DNA from 4 places in the Priestia sp. SB1 genome. Region 3 is predicted to be linked to each of the others. Evidence: riboswitches for the same ligand, from Rfam matches in the RefSeq annotation. Region 3 holds a riboswitch; each other region holds the start of a gene.
What was found. A riboswitch is a leader RNA that binds a small molecule or an ion and turns the genes downstream of it on or off. The one in region 3 is predicted to bind cobalamin.

Region 1 (4,994 bases), on a different contig from region 3:
TTTATGTGCTTGTGCCACAGGAGTCATTATCAATAAAGTGATTAGTTTATTTGCTTATCGAGATCGTCCGTTTATCTCTCACCACGTGAATCAGCTTATTGATCACGCCGCGAATTCTTCATTTCCAAGCGATCATGCTACGTCTGCATTAGTTATCACTTTTACCATTTGGCTGCATTTCAAACGTTCAGGGCGCATGTGGGTTGTCATGGGTGCACTCATTGCATTTTCACGCGTATGGGTTGGCGTTCACTATCCATTCGATGTGTTAACAGGAGCCGTTTTAGGCTGCGTGCTGGCGCTGTTTATTCATTATGTTATTTTTAATACGAAACTGATGAGGGCTATTACTAACTTGTCTATTTTTCGAAAATCAGCTTATGACGAACAGTCTCAATATTATTAAGAAAAAGTCGCATATACGCGGCTTTTTTTTATTGGAAAATTTTTAATGTATTTAACACTTGTTTTTTAAAATTAAATTGTGTACAATTAAATTACAGAAACGATAAATAAAAAATTTTAATAAAATTACTAAAAAAGAGGAGAGATTTATACATGAAAGCTTTATATGAAACGACAGTCGTTAACACAGGTGGAAGAACAGGAGAAGTTCATTCTTTAGATAATATCTTTAATCTAGACGTTGCAACACCTCCAGCGCTTGGTGGAGAAGCAACAACAGCAACAAACCCAGAGCAGCTATTTGCAGCTGGATACAGTGCTTGTTTCAACAGTGCGTTAGAATTTATGTTGAAAAAACATAACGTAGAAATCAAAAGCAGTGAAGTAAAAGCTACTGTTCAGCTGCTTCCAGATAAAGCTGATCAAGGAGTAAAAATTGCTGTAGCGCTTGAAGCTCATATCGAAGGCTTAGATTTAGAAACAGCGAAAAAATATGTAGACCTAGCTCACTCATACTGCCCGTATTCAAAAGCAATCAGCGGTAACGTAGACGTAACGGTAGAAGTAATTTAATTGCTTTAAAAATCCCTGCTAAGCATGTAAAGCTTAGCAGGGATTTTTTATTTGAATTTTCTCTATTCATTTGTAAGCGGTACTAGTATAATGAGGAAGAAAATGAATTATTCGCACAGTTTAGGTGCTCTTACATAGCGTAAGAGGTAACAGGGAATCGAGTGCAAATCTCGAGCGGTCCAGCCACTGTAAGCAGGGAGTTTTCTATCTTATCGTCACTCAAAACGGGGAAGGCGGTAGAAAATGATGATCTCAAGCCAGGAGACCTACCTATTCTGTACACTTGACTCTTCTAGGAAAGAGGCGGTGTATCAAGGTACGCAGTGAGCAATTGCTGTTTATTTTCATATGCCGACACATCCTCAATTTCTATAGAATTGAGGCTTTTTTACGTTTTATTTTAAAAAAAGGAGTGTAGGAAATGGAAGGTTTATCAGTTTTTTTACTTGTCTTTTTATTAGGAATCAGGCACGGATTGGATGCAGATCACTTAGCTTTTATTGATGGCCAGACCCGATATAATTGGCGAATGGGGAGCCGTTTTGCCCCGTGGGTCGGCACGCTGTTTTCACTAGGTCACGGAGGAATGGTGGCCGTCACGGCCGGGGTGCTTGGCGTGGTGATGAAGAATTTTACGTTTCCATCGTATTTCGATCATTTTGCATCCTGGGTATCCATTATCTCCCTCTTTCTAATCGGGACATTAAACACATATCATTTGCTTCGAACCAAAAATAAAGAGGAAGAGTTTGAGCTGAGCGGGTTAAAAGGGAAGTTTATTCCGAAAATCGCAAAAGGAACAACGAATCCTTTTTTAATTATTCTTGTAGGAGCATTGTTCGCTTTAGCAGCCGAAACGGTCAGTCAAACGGCCGTGTGGTCTCTAGCTGTAGGGAACGCAGGCAAGTATACGCCGCTTTTATTAGGACTAGTATTTATGTTTGGTATGATGCTGACAGATACAATCGATTCACTGATTGTACATAAAATGGTGAATGAATCGAGTAAGTTTGGGCGATCTGCTTCCCGCTTGATGGGCTGGGTTATTGTTATCCTCGCATACGGGGTGTCCTTCTACTTAGCATTCACTTTCTTTAATCCATGGGCCGAAGTAAACTTTGAAATGGTTGGCGTTATTTTGTTTGTTTTTTTAGTGTCTATGTTTGTTTTTGTAAGTGTGAAGTCAAAAGGGAAAAATATTAAAATAAATGTCAATTAGTCAAACGAAAGCTTTAATCTGTTGAAGATTGAAGCTTTTTTGTATGAATTTGTTGAAGTTTATGGCTATTTTCGGTCGGTTATGAATAAGTTAAAGTATTATCTATATTTAAAGGATGGAAAATTGTCTGAAAACCATTATAATTAAGGATAATTTAAGGTCGTTATGTGAAACGTAGAACATAGTTATACGTACGATAAATAAAAGCATTTAATGCAAGCAGCAGGGGTTGTTTGGAGGAGGAATTGATTTGAGTCAGGTAATGGTAGAACAAAGTGTATTTAGTTATTTAAAAGAACACGAACAAGAGATGCTTGAAGATTTAGTTGGATTTGTGAAAAAAGAATCACCGTCCTACAGTAAAGAGTTAGTAGATCAGTGTGGAATGTATTTAACGGAGCTGTTTCAAAAGCGTTTAGGAGTAGGCTACGAAATTATAGAAGAAAAAGAAGTAGGAAACCATTTGAAATTTACGATTGGAGAAGGAGAAAAGCAGCTTTTAATTATCGGTCACTTTGACACGGTATGGGAAAAGGGAAGGCTAAGTCTAAGAACAGAGGGAAACAAGCTGTACGGTCCGGGAATTTTAGACATGAAAGGCGGCATTGTGCAATCTATATGGGCGATTAAAGCGATTCAAGAGCTTGGCTTATCGCTCGATAAAAAAATTGTGTTTTTCTGCAATTCGGATGAAGAGATTGGGTCAATTTCTTCTAAAAAATACATTGAAGAAGAAGCACAAAGAAGTGAAGCAGTGCTAGTAGCAGAACCGGCGGTGGCGGGTTCAGGTGCGTTAAAAACGTCGCGCAAAGGAGCGGGAATTTTCACCGTAAAAGTATGGGGACGAGCAGCACACGCGGGTAATCACCACAAAGAAGGAATCAATGCGATTGAAGAGCTTGCGCGCCAAGTGATTTTCTTGCAGGGCTTAACCGATTATGAAAAAGGTACAACGGTGAACGTTGGAACATTTACGGGAGGCAGCGGTACAAATGTAGTGCCTGAATATGCAGAAGCACACGTAGATTTACGTGTTTCTACAGAAGAAGAAGCGAAACGTATGACGGATATTATTTTGAACTTAACACCCATCTTAAAAGGGATAAAGCTCGAAGTAACGGGAGGCATGAACCGTCCTCCGATGGTGAAGTCTAAACAAACGGAAGAGTTATTTGAATGCGCTCAGTCAATCGCGGCCAAACTGGGTATGAAATTAGAAGAAGCGGCTGTTGGCGGCGGAAGTGATGGCAATTTTACAGCGGCCATTGGTGTTCCCACGTTGGATGGATTAGGAGCATGCGGAAAAGGAATACATGCGGAATATGAACATATTCAAATTGATACGTTGTCCGAGCGCTCTTCTTTATTTGCGAATTTACTGCTTCAAATATAAAAAAAGCCCGCCTCAAACGGCGGGACTAACCTGAAAGCTTATATTGGGAGAGTATAAGCTTTCTTTTTTATTTACTGCTTTCTTCTTGAAGAGAAAAAGCAGTTTCTTTCTTTTTAAATACCACTTTATCAAGAGCAAGGAACTGGCTTCCTGCAAGAAATAGGTGAGCAGACATGGCAATTAAGGCGATATCAAACTCAAATCCGCCAACAAATCCGCTTTTAAGCTTGGCTGTGAAAATAGCGCCGAGCATTACTGCTATAAATAAAGCACCTATGACTCTTGTTGCTAAACCAAGAATAATAAGAATACCACCTACAAGTTCAATCGTTGCAACAATATATGCCATGAAACCAGGGATTCCTAAGCTATCGAAGAACCCTACTGTATTTTCAATTCCCCCTTGCCATTTTTGAAAGCCGTGTACTAAAAATGTAAAACCTAATACTAAACGAATAATAAGTGAACCAATTTCGACGTTTTTATTCACTTTACTTCCTCCTTTAAGTGTATTTGAAAAACACTACATTATGTAGTGTGAAAGCCCGAAAAAAGAAATGTAGCAATTAAATCAGAAAGTCTTTCTTATTTGGATAATTTTACAACATTATGAATACTACACTACACATTGTAGTGTGGTGTTTGTCCCCAGTCAAGTGAAAATATAAAATTAGACCATTTGGCATACAAAAAATTTCTGAAGGGCACTTGAAAAATCCTTTAATTATGTACAATTTAGTTCCTTATTTTCAATCTTATTCTCCAACATGCTATACTGATGGCGGAGGTGTTACGATGCGCTTAGAAAATAAAAGAGTTATTGCGCTTGTTAGTGCAGACTTTGAAGATCTAGAACTATGGTATCCAGTGATGCGTCTTCGCGAAGAAGGAGCAGAAGTACATTTAGTTGGAGAAAAAGCAAACGAAACGTACATGGGGAAATACGGTGTTCCAGCCGTATCGGACTACGCATTTAAAGATGTTGATCCAGCTGAATATGACGCTATTTTAGTACCTGGAGGCTGGGCGCCGGATAAACTGCGCCGCTACCCTGAAGTAATTGAAATGGTTCGTCATATGGATGAACAGCAAAAGCCAATCGGCCAAATCTGCCATGCAGGATGGGTATTAATCTCTGCAAAAATCTTAGATGGCCGAAACGTAACAAGTACGCCAGGAATCAAAGATGATATGGAAAATGCGGGAGCTATTTGGCATGATGAAGCAGTCGTAATCGACGGCCACATCATTTCAAGTCGCCGTCCGCCAGACCTTCCTCCTTATGCAAAAGCATTTGCTGATGTACTAGCAGAGCAATAAGAAAAAAGCCGAAACCATATTGGTTTTGGCTTTTTTATAAGATTCCCTAAAAAAAGAAATGATAAAGTAAATAAAAAATCATCA
Region 2 (4,994 bases), on a different contig from region 3:
TTTATTTTTTAGTTCTGTTACTTCAGGATCAGGGTAACTAAACGCAGCTTCCTTGAATTCGTTCCACTTTTCGTGAAGAACAAGGGGAGCCCCTAAAGGATTTGTGTTTACGCTAAAGTCTTTTAGATGCGACAAATTCTCGGCCCCTATTGCTTTTAAAAAGACATTGGGGTTAGCTCCATGTGTAGGTAATAGCACTAATAACTCCTCCTAACAAAAGATAGAATAACCACGTAGCATAGACCGTCCTTTTCATAATGAAAACAGCTTGTTCAATATGACCGGCTTGCAGGGGAATGAGTGGTTCGCCCATTTTTGCACGATTAGATTCTATGCCTTTATATGTATTAAGCCCGCCGAGTTGAATACCTAAAAGGGCAGCCACTGCACTTTCCCCGTATCCGCTATTTGGACTTGGATGCTTCTTAGCATCGCGCTTAATCAAACTCGTTACATGCCAAAGAGAATATTGGCTTTTTGCTACATTAACAGCGGTCATCACCACTGCAGTTAACCGACTTGGAATATAGTTTAATACGTCATCGGTTTTTGCACTAAAATAGCCGAACAGAAAGTAGCGGTCATTTTTATACCCAACCATTGAATCGCATGTGTTAATAGCTCGGTAAAAAAAGGCTAGGGCTCCTCCTCCTATAAATGCATAAAAAAGCGGAGCTGTAATACCATCACTTGTATTTTCAGCCACGGTCTCTACCGTCGCTCTGGCAATTTCTCCTTCTGATAAACGATCCGTATCTCGTCCCACAATCATGCTTACTTCATATCTAGCTTTCTCCATATCTCCTAGCTGAAGCGGCTTTTGCACCTTATAAGCAGCTTCGCTTAAGGAACGAGTGGATATAGTAGTCGCAATCATTACCCCCTCTACTAAAACACCTAGTATAAAATGAACTCCGTACAAAGCATGAAGGAATAAAAAAGGAATAACTCCTGCGAGCACCACCATACTTATCACAAGAAGCAATCCTTTGAATCGTTTTCCTGCGCCTTTATTTAATCTGGAATCCATCCAATAAATCCACTTGCCAAACCAGCGAACGGGATGCGGCCAATTTTCTGGGTCGCCTATGATTCGGTCAATGAGTAGAGCAATCGTCATGGCTGTCAGGTGTGCAATCATCGCTTGTGCAATACTCATTTCTTCACCTCTTTTCCTTAAGTGCCTGCTCTAAGCTTATTTTTACCAGCTTGGCTACCGCTTGACCTAAAGCGGTCATAGAGCCTGCATATTCATATAATGGTCCTTGCTGAGACGCTGCAACTGAGATACTGTCCGTAGATGTTCCCGTAGCAATCGTCTTTGTAGCTGGATCTATGACACCCAGCTGTGACAGCGTTTTTGTTTTGGCTTCTGTAGCGGCAATAAAAAGCTGTAAAAACGCTGCATCCGTAAGCGTGCCTTCCACGAAAAAAAACATATTAATTGTACCGGGAGAGGAATAAAATGGAACAGCTTCGTCAGCTGTAATATCTACTGCGTTTCCTACTCCAGCCGTTATCACGGAAGCTACTCTTACTCCGTAGCCTTCGTAACAGTAAACCGCTCTTTCTTTTAACCAAACCGCTGTCATCAACCCTACGATTTGCTCATGGCGCACATTTTCTTTCATCAAATATTGCTCATACTCTAAAGAAGGAGTATCTGAATAATAGTCTTTATGAACAAATCGATTGTAAAAGGTGTCCGTTTCCATGATGCCTGTTCCTAAAACGCCTGAGCTGTATGTTTTATAAGAAGTCTCGGTTTTCATGATTAAAAGCTCAGGCCGTTCTTCAATTTTAAGATGTGAAAAGGGACCAATCCCCTTTTCAATTCGAACTGGAATATGGTCCCTCTTTTTATTTATTGTACACCTCAGGGTATACTGCTTTTGCTAAGTCCTCTAAGCCATCTACAATACGAGGTCCTAAGCGGTTGATTTTGTTTTGATCAACCTTTTCGATGTTCCCCTCTTTTACAGCAGTCATGCTGCTCCAAGCGGGACGCTTCATAATCTCATTTTTGTCTGCATCATACGTTGCGATAATAACGTCAGGGTTTAACTTAACAACTTGCTCTTCAGAAAACTTAACCCAACCCTTTTCACTAGCCGCTACGTTATCAGCACCGATCATAGTAAGCATTTCGTTCATGAACGTACCTTTTCCTGTTGTATAAATCTCAGGAGCTCCCGATACCTCTATCCATACTTTTTTACGATCTTCTTTTGAAATCGTTTTTGCTTTTTTCTCAATTGAAGCTACTTTTTCTTTCATGTCTTTAATTGTTTGATTAGCTTCTTTTGTTTTACCCGTTAATTTACCAATTTGCGTAATAGAATCATAAACCGTATCAAACGTTGTTGAATCTTTTACAACAAATACCGGAATACCCGCACTTTCAATTTGTTTAAATACTTCATCTGAAACGCCCATACTTGAAGCGTGTGCCAGCACTAAATCAGGATTTAAAGCAATAACTTTTTCTGCATTAACGTTCATATCTCCCACCTGCGCTTTTTTCTTTACGCTTTTAGGATAATCATCGTTGCTTGTGACACCGACTAATTCTTTCTCAAGGCCAAGGGCATATACAATCTCCGTATTACTTGGCATTAATGAAACAATTTTCTTAGGCTGTTTTTTCAACGTAATTTCTTTATCACGCGCGTCTTTTACCTTCACTGGAAATGCAGCTTGTGACGTTTGTTCTGTATCTTGCTTCGTTTTTTTATCACTGTTGCTTTGGCTGCCTGCACCGCATGCAGCAAGTACGATGACTAACAGCGCAATAATGGAATACGAAAGCCATTTTTTCATCTAAATACTCCCCCTATATATTGTTCATTGTGAATACGAAACCTCCACGTTAAAGAAAAAGCAAATGATCATGCAAAAAGCAGCGCTATCCCGTTTTTTCCGCTTTGACTATGTATACTGCTCGGCAGCAGCTTCAAAATAAAAAAGCTTTACTTTCAATTGAAAGCAAAGCAGGTAACGTCAAGATAAGCAGGAAAAGAATCCGTTCACTATACTTGATATGTATGTTCATTACCCTGCTTCACCCTTCCTCGAAGGTTTCACAGCTAACAATAAGGCAGGTCTCCTGACTTACGCACAAAGCGCTTACAGTGGCGGGACCGCGCTGGTTTTTCACCAGACTTCCCTTTTCACTCAATCTTTAAATTGAGACCTTATTGCTTTACGATTATTCACTTGTCCTAGTATACCCCACTCATCGAAAAATGGAAATAGCCATTCTCACAAAAAAAGCTGCGAGAATGCTCTCGCAGCTTAGGGAATTAAAGAGTTGCTAAAAATTCACGGACCGCTTCAGGCGTTTTAGCATTTGCACTGTGCAGGTGCGCAATTTTTTCACCGTTTTTATATACAAGAAGAGAGGGAATACCCATTACATTGTTTTCAGCAGAAAGTTCTTCAAACTCATCCTTGTCAATTTTAAACCATGCTTTATCTGTATTTTCGTCAACGATTTCATCAATAAACATATCCAAACGTTTGCAATCAGGACACCACGTTGTCGTAAAAATCCCAACGCTTAGTGTTTCATTCTTAATTTGTTCGCGAAATTGTTTTTCTTCCGTAAATTGTTTCATTGTGTTACCTCCAGCGTCTATTCGTTCCTTCCTACAACTCTATAGTAAGAAGTCTGACTTCATTATAAACGATTTTTTTATCGTTGTGCTAATGTTTCAGCTTATTTAGACCATAACGGTTTTAGACGTAAAAAAATGCTAGCTTAAAAAAGCTAACATTTCGAAATTGTAGAATGTTGTGTCTATTATCAGCTGAACCACTTAGGCGGCATGTTTCGGTTCCAATAAATTTTCCCTAAATCATAATGCTTTTGAAAATTATCTGCGGCCGCATGATAGTGAAAATTAAACCAGTATCCATCTTTTGGAGGATTTTCACGCCGTACATGAAACCGTATTAAGTCCTGACCGGTTTCCCGGTCATATACATGGAAAATCTTTTCACCGTAGCCAGCAGCAGGGTGCTCGCTTATCTCGAGATTCTGAATTGACTGTTCACGTTCAGTGCCAATGTCGGTCAGCACTTCTTCAATTTTAGGTAACACTGCTTGACGAAATTCATCTTCAATGACAGGACCAATTTTTGTTCCGAATTTTTCCACTGACTGTTTTTCAGCTGATTCCATTGCATACGTAACAAATGATGAAACGTCTTCATATTTTGGTTCTTCATATGGCAAATGAATATCTTCTATAACAGCTGTGACAGGAGTTGTTTCTCTTACATACCCTGCTTTATGTTGCTTGTCCGCTTTTGCATCATCAACGTATAAATATTCTGGTGGAGTGACAAGCCCAAATGTAAATACTGTAATAAATACAATTAGCATTCTTTTTATCCATCTAGGCATTCGTATCTTTCCTTTCTCATCTTTTCCCATATGGTCTTTTCATATTGTAAAATTCATTATCATAACTCACTAGGTATTGTAACATACTTATTAATTTTTTACCTATATTTGCTTATTCATTTATGCTGTCTACGGGCATTTGACGACTTTTCAGTTACCACCTTCCTTCTTCTGTTTGAGGTTGTCACACCGAGCGGAAACCTATACAAGATATTCCTTTTTTGCTGGATGCTTAAACACAAAAGTATTTTTATGTTCAAAAATATATCATACTTTTATGAACTTTAGATGAAATTCATAAAAAAAACTTCCAAAACTTTTTAATTCCTAAAAGGTTTTGGAAGTCTTTTCAATGAGCGTAATTAATTTTACTTTTTTGGTTATTTTTGTATATAAATTGTCCCGTAATGAAATTTTGATGTTTTTCGTTTTTGCACAGTAAATCCATGCTCTTTAAAACGACTGCTTTTCCAATGATCTTTTAGCACGACCTTTTGTTTGGCTACTCTTTTTGCTTCTTGTATAGCCATTGGCGTCAGCGTGGTATACAGTGCTATTGCTTTAATACCATTAATTCCATTCGATT
Region 3 (4,994 bases):
AACCTAAAATGCATATTTCAATATAAAATTTTATTTTTTTTATTTATTCGCTGAAATAGCAAAAATAGAAAAATACTTAGCAAAAAAATCTCAGTGTACAACAATTATTTGATATGATAAAACAGAACCGTGGCTTTTAAAAATTTGCATGTGCGGCCTTACATCCTTATTAGTAAAGAACTGTTTACATAAGGTGCTGTAAGGATGTATATTTATACACGGTTCGTTGAACCGCATATGCTCGATGGGTGAAAGTCAACTGTGCGAAAGGAGCAAGAAAGTGAAAAGGTTAGGTCTAGCAACTCAGATTCTAATTGGACTGATCTTAGGCGTAGCTGTAGGTGCTATCTTTTACGGAAGCGATACGGCCATTTCTATTTTACAGCCAATTGGAGACATATTTATTCATTTAATTAAGATGATTGTCGTACCGATCGTGATTTCAGCATTAATCGTAGCGGTCGCAGGAGTAGGCGATATCAAAAAATTAGGTAAGCTTGGCGGAAAAACAATTCTTTATTTTGAAATTGTTACAACCATTGCGATTGTAGTGGGGATTATTGCCGCTAACTTATTCCACCCTGGTGCAGGGGTTGATATGGGACATATTGCAAAAAGCGATATTTCTCAATATGAGGCAACGGCAAAAACGTCTGAAAGTACAGGGATTGCTCAGGAGCTTCTTCATATTGTTCCGACAAACGTCTTTCAGTCGGTAGCAGAAGGCGATCTTTTACCAATCATTTTATTTTCCGTACTGTTTGGTGTAGGCGTAGCTTCGATTGGACAGAGAGGAAAACCTGTTTTAGCCTTTTTTGAAGGCGTCTTGGATGCAATGTTTTGGGTAACTAATTTGGTGATGAAATTTGCTCCAGTAGGTGTATTTGCACTTATTGGTGTTAATATTATAAAGTTTGGTGTCGGATCACTTATTCCATTAGGGAAATTAGTGTTCGCCGTTTACTTCACCATGATTTTCTTTGTGCTTGTGGTTCTTGGAATTATTGCTAAAATGGCTGGAACAAGCATGTTTACGCTCATAAAAGTGTTAAAAGACGAGCTGCTTCTTGCTTTTACAACAGCAAGTTCAGAAGCCGTTTTACCATCTCTTATCAAAAAGATGGAAGACTTCGGTTGTTCTAAATCGGTTACATCGTTTGTTATTCCAACAGGCTACACGTTTAATTTAGATGGTTCAACCATTTATCAGGCGCTGGCATCGCTGTTTATTGCTCAAATGTACGGCATTGACCTTTCCATTATGGATCAAATTCAGCTCCTTCTTGTGCTAATGTTAACCTCAAAAGGGATGGCTGGTGTACCAGGGGCATCGTTTGTAGTTGTACTTGCTACGCTTGAATCTATGGGCTTCCCTCTTGAAGGCATGGCATTTATTGCAGGAATTGACCGCATTCTTGATATGATGCGTACCACAGTTAACGTAGTAGGAAATGCTTTAGCTGCAATTGTAATGTCCAAGTCAGAAGGCGAGTTTGATAAGCAAAAATCATTAAATTACACAAATGAATTAAAGAAATCAAACATAGCTTAAAATAAAAAAGCCGGGCAGCTGCCTGGCTTTTTTGTTTGGAGCTGCCTGTTATCTTTTTTGAAACATATGGTAAAATAAAAGAAATGAGAGACAAAGGAAGTGTCATAATGACGGAAACTGTTCAGTTAATTAAAAAGCTTGTTTCGATTCCCAGTCCTTCTGGAAATACAGAAAAGGTGATTTCATTTGTCGAAGACTATGTAAAAGAGCTAAATATTCAAACGTATCGCAATCGAAAAGGAGGCTTAGTCGCTACTATTCCCGGTAAAGATACGGATCATCACCGCATGCTGACGGCTCATGTCGATACATTAGGTGCTATGGTAAAAGAAATCAAACCGAGTGGACGTCTGAAAATCGACTTGATTGGAGGGTTCCGCTACAATTCCATTGAAGGAGAATATTGTGAAATCGAAACGTCAGCAGGAGAAGTATTTACAGGGACCATCCTTATGCATCAAACATCTGTTCATGTGTATAAAGATGCAGGTAAAGCTGAGCGAAATCAAGATAATATAGAAATTCGATTGGATGAAAAAGTACATAGCGCAGAAGATGTTCGCAGTCTTGGAATTGAAGTCGGCGACTTTGTTTCGTTTGATCCTCGTGTAGAAATAACAAAAAGCGGTTTTATTAAATCTCGTCATCTCGATGATAAAGCAAGCGTAGCTTTATTGCTTCAGCTCATGAAAACAATTCAAGAAGAGCAGATCGAACTGCCATACACTACGCACTTTCTTATTTCAAATAATGAAGAAATTGGATACGGAGGAAATTCGAATATTACGCCTCAAACGGTAGAATACTTAGCGGTTGATATGGGTGCCATGGGAGATGGACAATCTACTGATGAATACACCGTGTCTATTTGTGTAAAAGATTCAAGCGGCCCATATCATTACGGTTTGAGAAAGCATTTGGTGGAGCTAGCCAAGGAGCACGATATTCAGTACAAATTAGATATTTATCCGTTTTACGGATCAGATGCTTCTGCTGCTATTCGTGCCGGGCATGACATCGTACACGGCTTAATTGGTCCAGGAATTGATTCTTCTCATGCGTTTGAGAGAACGCATCAAGATTCATTAAACCATACGTACAAGCTTCTTTACCACTATATCCAATCGAACATGGTTCTGCTTTAAGAAAGGAATATTTAATTAGTGTATTTTTATGCAAAACAAAGAGCAGGAAGGGACTATGATGTCTGTACTTTCCTTTCCTAAAAAAGAAGCCGGCTGTCCGGATTCTTTTTTTAATAAATACTATATATTTTTTACTGGTGAAGCAACAGTTGGTAAAAAAAGCACCTTTTTTAAAGAGGTATAATACGGCTTAAACCTTTTGTACATTTTGTTCATTTACAGAAGTTAAAATGTTTTTAAATTTTTAAAAGTTTCTTGTGACAAGTTTTGTAGAATGGGTTTTCAAAAGGATATGGTTTCGTCATAATGTGGATATAGCGATCACTACAATAATCGGAGGCGAATCTTTTCATGTGGGTACTGACGGTATATGCTGGAAAAGAAATGAAAATGTTTGAATTTGAAACTGAAACGCAGGCGAGAGAAGCTTTTGCCAAAACAAATGGCTGTAAAGTTCTTTCAGAAGTCGTGTATTATAATGATCCTCATTTAACATTAGTAGCTATATAATGAAAAAACAAGAGCTGACTTTATGCTCTTGTTTTTTTATAGCTTCTTGTATCTTACGAAAAGAATAGAGTTGAAATAAAAAAAAATGTACGCTATGATATGGTAGTTACTTCTATTATTCTGATAGTTTAAAAGGTTCATATATATCAAACAGCAACAGTAAAGATGCCAAGAAGGCTTAATAGGGAAACTGGTGAAAGACCAGTACTGCCCCCGCAACTGTAAGTGTGGACGAACGAGTATAACCACTGTGGAAAAATCACGGGAAGGTTCTCAAGTAGAATGATACACAAGTCAGGAGACCTGTCTTTATTGTGAAGTTTCTATTTCTCCGGGGAGCGGGAAGGGAAACGTTGGCTTAAAGTGGCATTTGTGTACACTTTTATTCTGACGTTTTACCCGCTCGCATATTAGCGAAGCGGGTTTTTCTCGTAGCACAAAACTACATATCGTGCAAAAAAGGTGCGCAATGTTCACATTGCGTTAAATGGGAAGTCTGGTGTGAAGCCAGCGCGGTACCCGCCACTGTGAAGAGGAGCTGATTGCATATGCCACTGTATTCGGGAAGGCGCAATCAAGTAATGAATCGAAGTCAGGAAACCAGCCTTTTTCTAATGCGAAGCTTACCCTACGGGATATAGGTGGAAGTGCAAAAACTTAGTTTGAATTTTCTGCGCCTCTATCATTGATAGAGGCGTTTTTTTAGTAAAGGAGCGAATGAGTGTGACGACTTGGAACTTGAATGCAACAAAGCATCACGTATTGATTTGTAATGGAAGCAGCTGTATGAGAAAAGGTGGAGAAGAAGCCACGCAAGCTATTCGAAATAAAGTGACTGAACTGAATCTAGATGAAGCGGTTCACACAACCCGTACGCGCTGTAACGGAAGATGCAAAGATGCTCCTGTAGCTATCGTGTACCCTTCAGGAGATTGGTACAAGCAGGTCACTGAAAACGTAGCTCATCGAATTGTTGAAGAACATTTAGCAGGAGGCTGCAGTATAAAGGAATCACTTATTTATGAATATGATCAAAACGGTTTTGTTTCTCCGGAAAAGAGTGACTCCATAGAAGGAATTGACAAAGTAAAAAGTAACGCATAAAGGAGGAGCTAGCATGAAAGGTAAACTGTTAGTTATTGGATTCGGTCCAGGAAGCTTTGAACATATTACACAGCGAGCAAGAGAAGCCATTCAAGAAAGTGATATGATCATTGGTTATAAAACCTATGTGGAATTAATTCAAGGACTATTAACGAATCAGCAAATTATTAGTACAGGAATGACCGAAGAAGTAAGCCGTGCACAAGAAGCCGTAAAGCAAGCTGAAGCGGGAAAAACCGTGGCGGTCATTTCAAGCGGAGATGCAGGAGTATACGGAATGGCCGGCCTTGTGTATGAAGTGTTGATTGAAAAAGGATGGAAAAAAGAAACGGGCGTAGAGCTGGAAGTGATTCCTGGCATTTCGGCTATTAATTCATGCGCATCCCTCCTTGGGGCGCCCGTGATGCATGATGCCTGTACGATTAGTTTAAGTGACCACCTTACGCCTTGGGAGTTAATCGAAAAACGAATCGAAGCAGCTGCACAAGCAGATTTTGTAGTAGCTTTTTATAATCCGAAAAGCGGAAGACGCACAAGACAAATTGTGGAAGCGCAAAGGATTTTATTAAAATACCGTTCCCCCGATACGCCTGTTGGTCTTGTGAAAAGCGCTTATCGTGACCGTGAAGAAGTGGTAATGACCAATTTAAAAGACATGTTAAATCATGAAATAGGCATGCTGA
Region 4 (4,994 bases), on a different contig from region 3:
CAATGAATTTTCCTAGGCGTCCACTACGGAAGTAAGAGAAGCTAAAGTATGGCTCAAGTCCAGTACTAACGTTAACCATTGTTCCAGTACTGCCTGTTGGGGCAACTGTAAGTAAGTGAGAGTTACGGATGCCGTACTTAAGAACATCTTGACGAATATCTTTCGGCATTTTTTTCATAAACCCAGTATTAATAAAGTTTTGTCTTAATTGCATTGTTTCTGCATCGTCTTTGCCAATTAAGAATGGAAAACTACCTTTTTCATCGGCTAATTCAATAGAAGTTCGGTAAGCAGTTGTAGCAATTGTTTCAAAAACTTTATCTACAATTTCATTTCCTTCTTCTGAACCATAACGTGCACGACAATAAATAAGTAAATCGTGTAATCCCATTACACCTAAACCTACACGACGTTCTCCTAAAGCTTGTTTTTCGTTCTCTTTTAGGAAGTAAGGTGTAGAGTCAATGACATTATCTTGCATACGTACACCGATTTCTACAGTTTTTCGTAATTGATCGTAATCAACAGTTCCAGTTTCTTTGTTTGCCATTGTTGCTAAGTTAACAGCGGCAAGATTACATACACTCCACGGAGCAAGAGGTTGTTCCAAATGTTATCCCTGTTGCTTTTTATCAACAAGTTCTGGAGGTTTCCCTCATTATAATAATCCCTCAAATTATTACTACAACTAGTCCATTCTAGTTCAGTTCAGCATACCTTTTCACTAAATGTGTCGCGGCCTCGTGGATAGATTATATTCTGATTAATCAGGTTCACTATCTATGCGTTGCGCCTGATAAGTTTTTTACACTTACCTTCGGACTCGGATTAGCACCTATTCAAATAAATAGAAGCCTCCCCGCTTTATTCCGCGATGTTTAACGTGAGGCAAACAACCTTACCACACGGGTTAGTAGCAACCACTTTTTGACCATATGCCGCAGCATTCGTCATTTCATTAGCGTTATCAATGAAGAAAATTCCTGGTTCAGCAGAGTAAGTAGCACATATGTTAATTAAGTTCCACAACTCTTGTGCTTTAATTGAACGATATGTTTTTATTTTGTGCCCTCTTGCTTCCCACTCGCGAACATCTCCAACTTTGTGCCATTCTTCGTTATATACTTTCATTTCCTCTTCATCATAGTTAGCAATGTCAGGGAAACGTAAATCAAAATCACCGTTGCTGTTTACAGCTGCCATAAATTCTTTTGTAATATTGACTGAGATATTAGCACCGGTTAAGAATTCAGGATTGTGTACAGAATACGTGCCTCCATCTTTTAATAGCTCTTGTGCTTTCTTCTTAGCGGAAGCGCTAAAGTCTCCAGCAATAATACCTTCATACATCTCTTTATCGTCCGGTGACAACGGAGTAAAGTTTAATTTCTTTTTGGATTCTTCTATAATTTGAGGATCTTTTGAGTTGGCAATAAGAAAACGTAGGATTTTCGGGTTTTGCATTTTAGAAATGATAAATTCAACAATATCTGGATGCCAATCACTGTGCATAATCATTTGTGCCTGAATTATGCGTTTCGTTAGGCGCTACTCTAACTCTTCTATGTCGCCACAGAACAGACCATATCTTGTACCTTTTCTCTAGATACCCTCGCACTTCGGGATCGCTTAATCCCTACGTCTACTCCCTTCCACCATATTTAAAGCAAATGGTGTGGTTTCGATGGCCGTTGAACCTTCTCCCTATCTTTTGACTTAGGAGCTTGGATGCTGATTGTCTCCAAATCTTTTTTTCAAGCGTTCACGTTTGTCGTTTCCAACTGCGTTGTAGCAAAGATTTTTCTAACGAGGTTTCCCAGCAGTTCACGAGGTTTGTTAACGCAGAAGCACACACTCTTTTTTACCTCTGCGGCTACCACCTTGCTCTACAAGATGAGTTAGCTTTGCAATGTCGTCCAACCAAGATACAGATCCTGAAGAACGTCCATTTACTCCTTTAGCAGGAGCATTTTTGGGGCGCAGTGCTGAACCATTAGTTCCCACTCCACCGCCACGACTCATAATTTCCATAACGTGTTTGCGGTGTTCTGCAATACCGCCACGACTATCCGGGACAAATGGCATTACATAACAGTTAAAGAATGTTACTTGAGCACCGGAACCAGCACCGTATAAAACTCGTCCTGCCGGAACAAAACGTGATGAAGCTAATTCTTGCTCATATGCTTTTTGGATATCTGCCCTTACGTTAGGGGATTCAACTTCTGACAATCCGCGTGCATTACGTTTCGCAATTTGTTCATAGTAGATTTCTAGAACTTTTTCAAATGAATTAAAATCTCTTGTTACTAAGCCACTCTCAGCATCTTGAGAATTTTCAATAGCACCTCTGTATTCTTCTTCAACTTCTATGACTGCTTTGTGGTCTAAAATCTCTTTAACGTAACCCACTCCGCGTACAGGCCATTTAGGATCTTCTTTAACTGTTAGCACTACTAAATCGCCAATCGTCAATGTTAATTTAGCTGTATCTTTTAAAGAATAACGGTCTAACATTACTAAACGCGATACACCCATACGAGCTGTGTTCATACCTTCTTCTACTTTAGCGATTAGTGGAAAATGGCTTTCAATTGCTTTATTTAAATTGTCGATTAGTTGTTGGTTGTACATTAAATCTCCTCCTCAAATGTAATATGTAAAAGGTCCCACTGAACCCTGTGCAAACTTTTTATGGGTATAAAAAATTCGCCATCAGCATCTACAGAGGGCGAGAATAAGAACGAATTAAACTTCGTTCCTCCTCTCGCACCCTGGAGAGCTGGAAAGTGTTAAAAAAACAGGCTGGTATCTGACTCCGGCCGTAGCCGTTACAGTTGCAGGGGCAGTTTCGGATTCAAACCGAATTCCCATTTAAGGCTTTCTATGGTGAAAGCCACCCATATTTTTCGTATTTTAAGATACATTTTTTGATTTGGGGTAAAATTTCTTGAATTTCAAAGCACGAATAAATTCTGTTCTATTTTTTTAGTAAAAGGAATAGATGGTCTGTGTCTTTTAACTTGTAAAAAGTTCTAAAAGGTACAAAGGAGTAATGGGGATTAAATAGGAGAAAAAAGAAAATCAAGCTAGCGTTGGGCTAGATGATTTTCTTTTAAGATTAGATGTGTTTTTCAAGTAAGTTAGCTAAATTCTCTTTAGGTTGATAGCCAAGAGCTTTGTCTACCGGTTTACCATCTTTGAAGACAAGCATTGTAGGGATACTCATAATTTCATATTGCTGAGCGATTTCACCGTATTCATCGATGTTTAACTTTTTAATTTGCGCTTTGCCATTAAGGTCTTGATCAAGTTGATTTAAGATTGGTGCAATCATTTTGCACGGCCCACACCACGGGGCCCAAAAGTCTACTAAAACTACTCCCTCGCCTATTTCACTTGTGAAATTGTCTTTGTTTAAATTAGTAATTGCCATATTAACATCCCCCTGTCGAATTAATAAACGTACTTATTATAACTAAGTATCTCGAATTAAGAGTAAATTGTTGAATTTATGACGTTTGATTAAATTTAAACCATCTAATCTTCATTCGATGAGTGTATATACAATGACAAATTAAAAGAACATACCCTTTACTTTGTAAATAGAAAAAAGATGATTTTTTTATCCAATAAAGAAAAATATAAGCTATTATTTGAGGGACAAATAAGTACAAAAAGGAGAATGGTTATGAAAACAACTAATTTAACTAAAGAAGAGGCAATTAAAAAATTCCAGGATGCAGGAGAAGTATTAGATGATACAATTTTAAATCCTAATGAATTTAAATTTCTTGGCTTTGCAAACAAGCTTTATCCTAGTTTAGAGAATGAGGAAGTTTTATGGAGAGCGCTTGTTTTTGAGAGTGTAGAAGGCTTTCGAGTTGCATTTTGGGATTTAGGAAATACTTGGGTAAAGTTTCTTTGTGGTGGAAGTGAAGAGGAATTAAAAGAATTTGCCGCTAAACAAAACTAAAAGCTTTAGAAAGAAAAAGATGTATTTGCTGATATCTTTCCACAGTAAGCACATTTATAAAAAAACAAAAGTCATTTGCTAATTTTAGCAAGTGACTTTTTATTTCTAATATTTTTCTTTTGAGTTTGTGTGGAAATCAAATTTCCTAAGTATATTTCAGGGATTGGCTGCTTTAAAAATAACCAATTAATAGAAGGTTTTTTTAATAAGCTGATGAAAGGAGTTTGGTTTGATGACAAAACATTTGGGTAAAAAGAAAGGCGTTTTACTAAAATTTATTAGAAACTATTTTTTCATTACACTTGGAGCCCTAGTTTATTCTTTTGGATTAGAAGCTTTTTTAGTACCAAATGACATTATTGATGGTGGTGTTGTCGGAATATCTATAATGCTAGATGCTTTGACACCAATTGCTTTAGGAGTATCTTTAGTAATTCTTAATCTTCCGTTTCTTTATTTAGGTTACAAACAAATCGGAAAAACTTTTTCGTTTCAAAGTTTGTATGGAATTGCTCTGACCGCTCTCTTTACTACATACTTTCATCACCTTGAGCCCCTCACTAAAGAACCGTTCTTAGCCGCTATTTTTGGCGGAGTTATAATGGGGATTGGTATAGGCATTGTATTAAAAAATAATGGATCGCTTGATGGATCAGAGATTGTTGCCCTTCTTATAAGTAATAAAAGCCCTTTCTCTGTTGGACAAGTTGTAATGATTATTAACCTATTTATTTTAAGCTGCGCTGGCATTGTCTTTGATTTAAATAGTGCTCTTTATTCTTTGGTTGCTTATTTCATTGCATTTAAAATGATTGATATTGTTGTTCAGGGATTAGATGAATCTAAGTCTGTTTGGATTATTAGCAATTACCCTAAAGAAATTGGAGATGCCCTTCTGGATCGTCTTGGTAGAACGGTAACTTATTTAAATGGTGAAGGTGCTTATAGTGGCGAAGAAAAGAAAGTTATCTTCTGTGTCATAAACCGATTAGAAGAAGCGAAATTGAAAGATATTGTT

Region 1: another riboswitch for cobalamin. It lies ahead of WKH56_RS30960 (HoxN/HupN/NixA family nickel/cobalt transporter); the one in region 3 lies ahead of WKH56_RS15380 ((2Fe-2S) ferredoxin domain-containing protein).
Region 2: another riboswitch for cobalamin. It lies ahead of WKH56_RS28685 (ABC transporter substrate-binding protein); the one in region 3 lies ahead of WKH56_RS15380 ((2Fe-2S) ferredoxin domain-containing protein).
Region 4: another riboswitch for cobalamin. It lies ahead of WKH56_RS05315 (vitamin B12-dependent ribonucleotide reductase); the one in region 3 lies ahead of WKH56_RS15380 ((2Fe-2S) ferredoxin domain-containing protein).

What each region holds. Positions count from the first base shown of each region.
Region 1 covers NZ_JBBJSS010000011.1:89,461-94,454, reverse strand. The annotation lists gene WKH56_RS30970 (undecaprenyl-diphosphatase) at 1-406, shown strand, start outside; gene WKH56_RS30965 (organic hydroperoxide resistance protein) at 559-978, shown strand; cobalamin riboswitch at 1,084-1,266, shown strand; gene WKH56_RS30960 (HoxN/HupN/NixA family nickel/cobalt transporter) at 1,400-2,197, shown strand; gene WKH56_RS30955 (M20 family metallopeptidase) at 2,427-3,590, shown strand; gene WKH56_RS30950 (DoxX family protein) at 3,658-4,080, opposite strand; gene WKH56_RS30945 (type 1 glutamine amidotransferase domain-containing protein) at 4,386-4,910, shown strand.
Region 2 covers NZ_JBBJSS010000009.1:179,010-184,003, reverse strand. The annotation lists gene cobD (threonine-phosphate decarboxylase CobD) at 1-198, opposite strand, end outside; gene cbiB (adenosylcobinamide-phosphate synthase CbiB) at 173-1,159, opposite strand; gene WKH56_RS28690 (adenosylcobinamide amidohydrolase) at 1,164-1,772, opposite strand; gene WKH56_RS28685 (ABC transporter substrate-binding protein) at 1,861-2,820, opposite strand; cobalamin riboswitch at 3,080-3,212, opposite strand; gene WKH56_RS28680 (thioredoxin family protein) at 3,303-3,617, opposite strand; gene WKH56_RS28675 (YpjP family protein) at 3,806-4,408, opposite strand; gene WKH56_RS28670 (class I SAM-dependent methyltransferase) at 4,789-4,994, opposite strand, start outside.
Region 3 covers NZ_JBBJSS010000004.1:53,292-58,285, forward strand. The annotation lists gene WKH56_RS15360 (cation:dicarboxylate symporter family transporter) at 281-1,552, shown strand; gene WKH56_RS15365 (M42 family metallopeptidase) at 1,660-2,697, shown strand; gene WKH56_RS15370 (hypothetical protein) at 2,726-2,881, shown strand; gene WKH56_RS15375 (hypothetical protein) at 3,049-3,207, shown strand; cobalamin riboswitch at 3,354-3,532, shown strand; cobalamin riboswitch at 3,651-3,830, shown strand; gene WKH56_RS15380 ((2Fe-2S) ferredoxin domain-containing protein) at 3,931-4,311, shown strand; gene cobJ (precorrin-3B C(17)-methyltransferase) at 4,325-4,994, shown strand, end outside.
Region 4 covers NZ_JBBJSS010000002.1:6,274-11,267, forward strand. The annotation lists partial or broken gene WKH56_RS05305 (hypothetical protein) at 1-607, opposite strand, end outside; partial or broken gene WKH56_RS05310 (vitamin B12-dependent ribonucleotide reductase) at 901-1,533, opposite strand; partial or broken gene WKH56_RS05315 (vitamin B12-dependent ribonucleotide reductase) at 1,864-2,634, opposite strand; cobalamin riboswitch at 2,787-2,919, opposite strand; gene trxA (thioredoxin) at 3,122-3,436, opposite strand; gene WKH56_RS05325 (hypothetical protein) at 3,692-3,976, shown strand; gene WKH56_RS05330 (YitT family protein) at 4,209-4,994, shown strand, end outside.